DNA from 2 places in the Rhizobium sp. NLR8a genome. Region 2 is predicted to be linked to the other one. Evidence: riboswitches for the same ligand, from Rfam matches in the RefSeq annotation. Region 2 holds a riboswitch; the other holds the start of a gene.
The links. A riboswitch is a leader RNA that binds a small molecule or an ion and turns the genes downstream of it on or off. The one in region 2 is predicted to bind S-adenosylmethionine.
Positions count from the first base shown of each region.

Region 1: linked by a shared signal. The riboswitch ahead of metA (homoserine O-succinyltransferase) and the one ahead of HJC04_RS09590 (O-succinylhomoserine sulfhydrylase) in region 2 are both predicted to bind S-adenosylmethionine.

Region 1 covers NZ_JABDWI010000005.1:228,052-232,059, reverse strand. The annotation lists gene HJC04_RS11595 (GntR family transcriptional regulator) at 1-505, opposite strand, end outside; gene HJC04_RS11590 (aldose epimerase family protein) at 740-1,762, opposite strand; gene metA (homoserine O-succinyltransferase) at 1,881-2,804, opposite strand; SAM riboswitch at 2,853-2,930, opposite strand; gene HJC04_RS11580 (ABC transporter ATP-binding protein/permease) at 3,084-4,008, shown strand, end outside.
Region 2 covers NZ_JABDWI010000004.1:282,488-286,495, reverse strand. The annotation lists gene HJC04_RS09610 (methyl-accepting chemotaxis protein) at 1-197, shown strand, start outside; partial or broken gene HJC04_RS32220 (VOC family protein) at 407-487, opposite strand; gene HJC04_RS09605 (hypothetical protein) at 548-826, shown strand; tRNA gene HJC04_RS09600 (tRNA-Gly) at 851-924, opposite strand; gene HJC04_RS09595 (2'-deoxycytidine 5'-triphosphate deaminase) at 986-2,077, opposite strand; SAM riboswitch at 2,155-2,233, shown strand; gene HJC04_RS09590 (O-succinylhomoserine sulfhydrylase) at 2,278-3,462, shown strand; gene apaG (Co2+/Mg2+ efflux protein ApaG) at 3,686-4,008, shown strand, end outside.

The DNA of each region.
Region 1 (4,008 bases), on a different contig from region 2:
GAAACTTGACCGGCACGACGGCGCGTTCGATCGCCAGCGGCAAGCCGTCAGCGAGGCGCAGCCGGTCGAGCCTCAGCACCGGCTCGTCGCCGCCGAGGCCGAGCAGGAAGGATTCTTCCGGCGACGGCGTGTTGATCTCTCGCGACAATATCCGCGCGGCCGGCAACCGGCCGCGCGAACGCATATCGGCGGAGAAGGAGGAAAGCCGCCAGAGCGACTGTTCCATGCGCTCGACCTTGCTCGATACGAAAGTACCGCTTCCGTGGCGCGATTCCAATGCGCCCGCCGGCATGAGGTCGCGATAGGCGGTGCGCACGGTGACGCGGCCGAGCTTGAGAGCCTCGGCAAGGTCACGCTCGCCCGGCAGCGCCGTGCCGGGCTTCAGCAAGCCTTCCTGAATGAGGCTGGTCAGCACCTGCGCCAGCCGCTTGTAGAGTGGGCCGGTCAGCGCGTCGTCGCGCAGGCTGCGTCTATTGAGTTCAGCTACTAGACTGGTTCTATCCATGGACACACAATAGAACCTATATAGAACCAATCGGCAAGCCTGAATCTGAGGGGCAGAAGAAAAACCCTCTCCGGCAATCCGAAGAGGGTTCAATAACGGTCAAATTTGACAGCCGTACGTCTCAGAGCATGTCCGCGCAAACGTGTGCGGCGGTTTTGCGATACCGACTTGCGTAAACAAAAACCTAAAGCGCGAGGAGCGAATCTGAAAGATCGTGACGCGCTTTAGAACGCTTCAGCTCTTGGTGAAGATGTAGTCCGTTTCCTGGCGTAGCACTTCGCCTGGACGCAGGACCGCATTCGGGAAGCCCTCATGGTTGATCGCATCCGGCCAGATCTGTGTCTCCAGGCAGAAGCCGGCGAACGGACCATATTTGCGCCCGCCGAGGCCGGGAGCCCCAGTGTTGAGCTTGAAGCCGGCATAGAACTGTACGCCCGGCTCGGTGCTGCGCACTTCCAGCGACACGCCGGAATAGAGGCTGCGGGCGAGTGCCACGGTCCGCTTGGCGGTGCGTTCGCGGGACAGGCAGAAATTGTGGTCGTACAATACCTGTTCACTGCCGACGAAACGCTTCATCGGGGCCATCTCGCGGAAATCGAATTCGGTTCCGGCAACGGGCCGGATTTCGCCGGTCGGCACCTGCTTCTCGTCGGTCGGCAGATAGTGATCGGCGGCGATCATGATGTCGTGGCCCAGTGCATCATCGCGGCCGTCGAGATTGAAATAGGCGTGCTGGCAGACATTGGCGAGCGTCGGCTGATCGCTGGTCGATTCATAGGTGATCGACAGTTCACCATTGCCGTGCACCCGGAACGTCGCCTGAATGGTGCAGTTGCCGGGATAACCGGCACGGCCGTCCGGATCGACGATCTTCATCACCAGGCGGTCGACCGCATGCTCGACGATCGTCCAGTTGCGCTTGCCGATATTGTCGCTGCCGCCGTGCAGATGTGTGACGCCGTTTTCATTCGGCTCGAGCTGATAGTCCTTGCCGTCGAGCGTAAAGGCGCCGCCGCCGACACGGTTGGCGCAGCGGCCGGGCGTCGCGCCGAAATAGGCCGAGTAGAGAGGATAGCTGTCGAAATCCTCGAAGCCGAGTTGCAGCGGCGCCTCATGACCCTCAAGGCGCAGATCCTGGATGACCGCACCCCAGGTGATGATCTTGGCCGTTAGGCCGCCGCCCCTGATGACGACGCGATAGACGGTCTCGCCCGCCTTCGTCTGCCCAAAAACTTCCCGCTCCAACTTATCCGACATGATCGACTGTCCGTTCCTTTGCGCGTCCGATAAAAACGCGCAGCGCTATAGGGTTCCGGACCGGAACCTGCCCGCATTTGTTCCAAACCGCAACCAGGCAGGTCAGAAAGAAATTCCATTAAAGATCCATGCCGATCTCTTCGACGTCATAGGGCGTCGTCTGGTAAATCTCGTTGATCCAGTTGCCGAACAAGAGGTGCGCGTGGCTGCGCCAGCGGTTCTGAGGCGCAAGTGCCGGATCATTATGCGGGAAGTAATTGTGCGGCATCTTGATCGGCACGCCGGCATCCACATCGCGGAAATACTCGTCCGAAAGTGAGGTGGAATCATATTCGACATGATTGAACATGTAGAGCCGCCGGCCCCTTTTCTCATGCACGAGGCAGACGCCCATCTCGCTCGATTCCATCAGAATTTCCAGGCTTTCGCATTTCTCGATGTCGGCGCGGCGCACCTCGGTCCAGCGCGACACCGGCACCTCGAAGTTGTCGGAAAAGCCGTTCAGATAGATGGAGGAAGGCTTCAGGTTCCGGTGCCGGTAGACGCCGAAGGCCTTTTCCTTCAGCTCGTATTTCGGAACGCCGTGGAAGTGATAGATCGCCGCCATCGCGCCCCAGCAGACGTTCATCGTCGAATGGACGTTGGTCTCCGTCCAATTGAAGATCTCCTGCATTTCTGCCCAATAGGTAACGTCCTCATAGGGGAGGAGCTCGATCGGGGCTCCGGTGATGATGAAGCCGTCGAACTTGCGCTGCTTCACCTCTTCCCAGGTCTGGTAGAAGGCGAGCAGGTGATCTTCGGATGTGTTCTTTGCCTTGTGGCCGCCGATGCGGATGAGTGACAGCTCCACCTGCAGCGGCGAAGCGCCGACGAGACGGGCCATCTGCAGTTCGGTCTTGATCTTGTTCGGCATCAGGTTGAGCAGGCCGATCTGCAACGGTCTTATATCCTGACGGATCGCCATCGTCTCGGTCAGCACCCGCACGCCTTCCTGAACCAGGGTTTCGAAGGCGGGCAGCGTATCGGGGATCTTGATGGGCATTGCGGTCAACTCGATCAAAAATAAAAAACCGGCGGCGAAAAAATCGCTACCGGTCCGCACGCGGCCCTTTAGCGACTTTTTTAACGTGGCTGCAAGCCGGCCGGCCAAATCACCACGGAGTGCCTTAATTAGTCCCAGTTGAGCCGCGAATCAACTCCGAATGCATGCGGGAGTGGCCCGTCAAGAATCATCACACTTTAATGACTGATAGAATCTGTTGATAGACCGGTAACGCCACCATGTTAATAATGACAGTATGGGCGGTGTTGGAAAAGCGTGATGGCAGACAAGATCGAAGGGAGGCCGGGCATCCGGAAGCAGGATAGGGTAGGGTATGATTTCAGCCTGACATATCGCCTCGGTGTGATGTTCTCAGCATTCTGGAATTCGCAAGTTCGCGGCAAGGTGCTGTTTCTGGCGACCGTGCTGATCCTCGTCATCCTGGCGACGGCCTATGGCCAGGTCATTCTCAATGAGTGGAACGCCCCTTTCTACGATTCGCTCGAGCGCCGCGACCTCGGCGAATTCTTCCACCAGCTCGAAATCTTCGCGATGATCGCCGGCACGCTGCTGCTGCTCAACGTGTTGCAGGCTTGGCTGAACCAGATGACCGCGCTTTATATGCGCGAAGGCCTGTCACGCGATCTCGTCGACCAGTGGCTGAAGCGTAAGCGGGCGCTGCGGCTCGCCTCCAGCGGCCTGATCGGCGTCAATCCGGATCAGCGCCTGCACGAGGATTCCCGCAACCTTGCCGAAAGCACGACCGGGCTCGTCCTCGGGCTGCTGCAATCGACCATTCTTCTGGTGAGCTTCATCGGCGTGCTCTGGGAGCTTTCGAGCGGCTTCATCTTCCACATCAGCGGCCACAGCTTCTCCATACCGGGCTATATGGTCTGGGCGGCGATTTTCTATGCAGCTTCCGCCTCGGTGTTGAGCCAGGTCGTCGGCCGCAAGCTGGTCAAGCTCAATGCCGACCGCTTCTCGAAGGAGGCCGAGCTTCGTTTCACGCTGATGCATGCCAACGAGAACATGCCGGCGATCACCGTCGCCCGCGGCGAGGAGAACGAACGCCGGCGTATCAATACCGACATCAGTTCGGTACTGAGGGTCGTCAAGCGGCTCGCCATGGCCAATACCAATCTCACCTGGGTTTCGGCCGGCTACGGCTGGCTGGTGATCGTCATTCCGATCATCGTTGCCGCAC
Region 2 (4,008 bases):
CACCGACTGCAGCACCGCACTCCGCTGCACCGCGAGCCACGGTACGCACGGCAGCCAAGACATCGATCCGCATCGCTGGCGAAGGCACCGCCCGGCCGGCCGCCTCACCGGCGCGCGCGCTCGGCCAGACACTCGCCAACGCCTTCGGCGCAGGCAGCACGCCGAAGAGCCAGGATGGCGATTGGACGGAATTCTAAGCAGAAGCTCCGCGACCTCTAGCAAGACTGACGCCTGTGGAACTGACGCCTACCACTCATCCTATCCCTCTCCCGCTCGCGGGGAACGTGTCCTGCGATGAGCGGGGACGGAGAGGGTGCGGCACCTCCCCTTCTCCGCTCAGAACGCGGAGATGACCGGCAGGCGGGTAGACGCAAGCAGCGGCCATCCTTACTTTTTGCGGGGCCGTCTAGTCCGGCCGCCAGCCGGCCTCGACAAGAATGTTTCCAGGCGCCGTGCACTAAAACGACCAGCCGCCGCGCGTTTGCGCAATGAGTTGGAGCCAATCCAGAGTAAGATTGGAACGTTCGGAGCTTCGGAGGGGATAGACATGAAATCCGCGATCATCGGCCTCATCGGCACTCTCGCTCTTGGGGGGTGCAACACCACGACATACACCGGCCCGGGGCTGGAGCCCATCCCGGGCAGCATCACCTATACCGGCCAGCCGCGCACCAAGCTCACCAAATCCCCGCCCGGATCGAGCTTCCCGCATGATTTCATCGACCAGTATGGCCAGCAGGTGGAGGAGACCTACATCATCCAGCCTGACCGAAGCCTGATCATCGCGCACCGGCGATACAAGCCGATCCGGTTTTTCCGGGACTAAGTTTCACAGCGCCACTGAGGGAAGTGGAGCGGGTGAAGGGAATCGAACCCTCGTATTCAGCTTGGGAAGCTGCTGCTCTACCATTGAGCTACACCCGCGATGCGCTGAGATTTCCAACAGATGGGGGCCGCTGTCAAGTCGCCGCCCGTCAGGCCGGCGTCAGATGCGGAAATGTTTGGAAAGCTTGAGGCCCTGGGCCTGGTAGTTGGAGCCGAGGCCGGAGCCGTAGAGGCTGGCCGGTTTTTCCTGCATGTGCTCGTAGACCAGGCGGCCAACGATCTGGCCGTCTTCGAGGATGAAGGGCACTTCGTGGCTGCGCACTTCGAGTACGGCGCGGCTGCCGCGCCCGCCTGCCGGCGCATGGCCGAAGCCCGGATCGAAGAAGCCGGCATAGTGGACACGGAATTCGCCGACCAGCGGATCGAAGGGAGTCATTTCGGCGGCATAATCCGGCGGCACATGCACGGCCTCACGCGAGACAAGGATATAGAATTCGTCGGGATCAAGGATCAGCTCGTTGCGGCCGCGGCTATAGAGCGGCTCCCAGAAATCGAAGATGTCGTGCTGATCCTTCTCGTCGACATCGACGACGGCGGTGTGGTGTTTGCCGCGATAGCCGATCAGGCCGTCCTTGTCGCCGGTGAGATCGATCGACAGCGCGATGCCGCCGCCCGACACGTTCGGCTGCTTGCTGGCAACCAGCGTCTCGCTTTCATGCAGCTTCAAAAGTTCCGGCTCCCCGAGCACGGACTGGCCGACGCGGAAGCGGATCTGCGACAGACGCGAGCCGCGGCGCACGACGATCGGGAAGGTGCGCGGGCTGATTTCGAGATAGAGCGGGCCGGAATAACCTGCCGGGATCTTGTCGAATTCCTGGGCGTAGTCGGTGATGACGCGGGTGAATATATCGAGCCTGCCGGTCGAGCTCTTCGGATTGGCCGAGGCCGACATGTCGGCCGGCAGCGCCAGGCTTTCCATCAGCGGCACGATATAGACGCAGCCGGTTTCGAGCACCGCGCCCTGGGACAGGTCGATCACGTGCAGGCTCAGCCGATCGAGCTTGTCCGAGACCAGATGCGAGGGACCGGGCATGAAGGAGGCACGCACACGAAACGCCTTGCTTCCCAAGCGCAGGTCGAGACTTGCCGGCTGGATCTGATCGCGGTCGAGCTCCCGCTCGGAGTTCAGACGCCCCGTTTCGAACAGCGCCGCAATCGCGCGATCCGCCAGAATTCCAGTTTCGCGAGCCATCGTGCCCCATCCATCATTTTGCCGCCGACAAAACCAAACTCGGGGAATTGACGCAAGCCGCCAACAGCAGTATTGCAGAATTATCCCGTGGTGATTTGGCCGGTCGGCTTGCAGCCACGTTAAACAAGTGGCTAAAAAGACCGGGTTATGAAACCGGTCTGCTTTTGCGGCCGGTTTTTTTGTTATGTGAAGGTGATGGCATGAGCAAGACCTGGCGCCCGGCAACCCAACTCGTCCATGGCGGCACGCTGCGTTCGCAATATGGCGAAACGTCGGAAGCAATCTATCTCACCCAGGGTTTCGTCTATGACACGTCGGAAGCGGCCGAAGCCCGCTTCAAGGGCGAAACGGACGGCTTCATCTACGCCCGCTACGGCAGCCCGACGAACGACATGTTCGAAAAGCGCATGTGCGCATTGGAAGGCGCCGAAGATGCCCGCGCCACCGCCTCCGGCATGGCGGCCGTCACTGCCGCCGTCCTCTGCCAGGTCAAGGCAGGCGACCATATCGTCGCCGCCCGCGCCCTGTTCGGCTCCTGCCGCTGGGTCGTAGAAACGCTGGCGCCGAAATACGGCGTCGAGTGCACGCTGGTCGACGGCCGAGATCTCGCCAACTGGGAAAAGGCGATCCGCCCGAACACCAAGGTGTTCTTCCTGGAAAGCCCGACCAATCCGACGCTCGAAGTGGTCGATATTGCAGGCGTCGCCAGGCTCGCCAACCAGGTCGGCGCCAAGCTGATCGTCGACAACGTCTTTGCGACCCCGCTCTTCCAGAAGCCCTTGGAGCTCGGCGCCCATATCGTCGTCTATTCCGCCACCAAGCATATTGACGGCCAGGGCCGCTGTCTCGGCGGCGTGGTGCTCGCCGACAAGGCATGGATCGACGAGAACCTGCACGACTATTTCCGCCATACCGGCCCGGCCATGTCGCCGTTCAATGCCTGGACGCTGCTGAAGGGGATCGAGACGCTGCCGCTGCGCGTGCGCCAGCAGACCGAGAATGCGGCGAAGATCGCCGATTTCCTGGCCGAGCAAGGCAAGGTCGCCAAGGTGATCTATCCCGGCCGCAAGGATCATCCGCAGGCCGACATCATCGCCAAGCAGATGACCGGCGGCTCGACGCTCGTCTGCTTCGAGCTGAAGGGCGGCAAGGAGGCGGCCTTCGCATTGCAGAATGCGCTTGAGATCATCAAGATCTCCAACAATCTCGGCGACAGCAAAAGCCTGATCACACATCCGGCAACGACCACGCACAAGAACCTGACGGAAGAGGCGCGCGCCGAACTCGGCATTTCTCCGGGTACGGTGCGGCTTTCGGCCGGCATCGAGGACACGGACGACCTGATCGAGGATTTCGCGCAGGCGCTTTCCAAGGTATCGGCTTGATCGACTGGAATAGCGGCCGGACTTCAATGTGGAGCCGGCCGCCGATCCGCGGGAACAAGGTCAGCCGCGCCGGCGTTGCGAAGTAAAATTAAGGCTGACGATTAGGCTTAATGATCGAAAACCATATGATCATCACTATTTGACCGCTGATCAACGTTCCGTTTCTTGACGGACCGGGCCTCTTATAAGATACGGGTAACATATCTTGACTATGGTGCAAGGCATGTATCGCGCCCTCACAAGAGATATCGAAGTCGTGGTCGAACCGTTCTATCTGGAGGAGCAATCCGATCCGGAGGACGACCGCTATGTCTGGGGTTACCGGATTGTCATCAGCAACAATTCCGGCGTCGCCGTTCGCCTCATCAACCGCTACTGGAACATCACCGATCAGAACGGACAGGTGGACGAAGTGACCGGCCCCGGCGTCGTCGGCGAGCAGCCGCGGCTCAGCCCGGGCGACACCTACGAATATTCCTCCGGCTGCCCGCTCGACACGCCCTCAGGCCTGATGTTCGGCCACTATCAAATGGAAACGGATGAAGG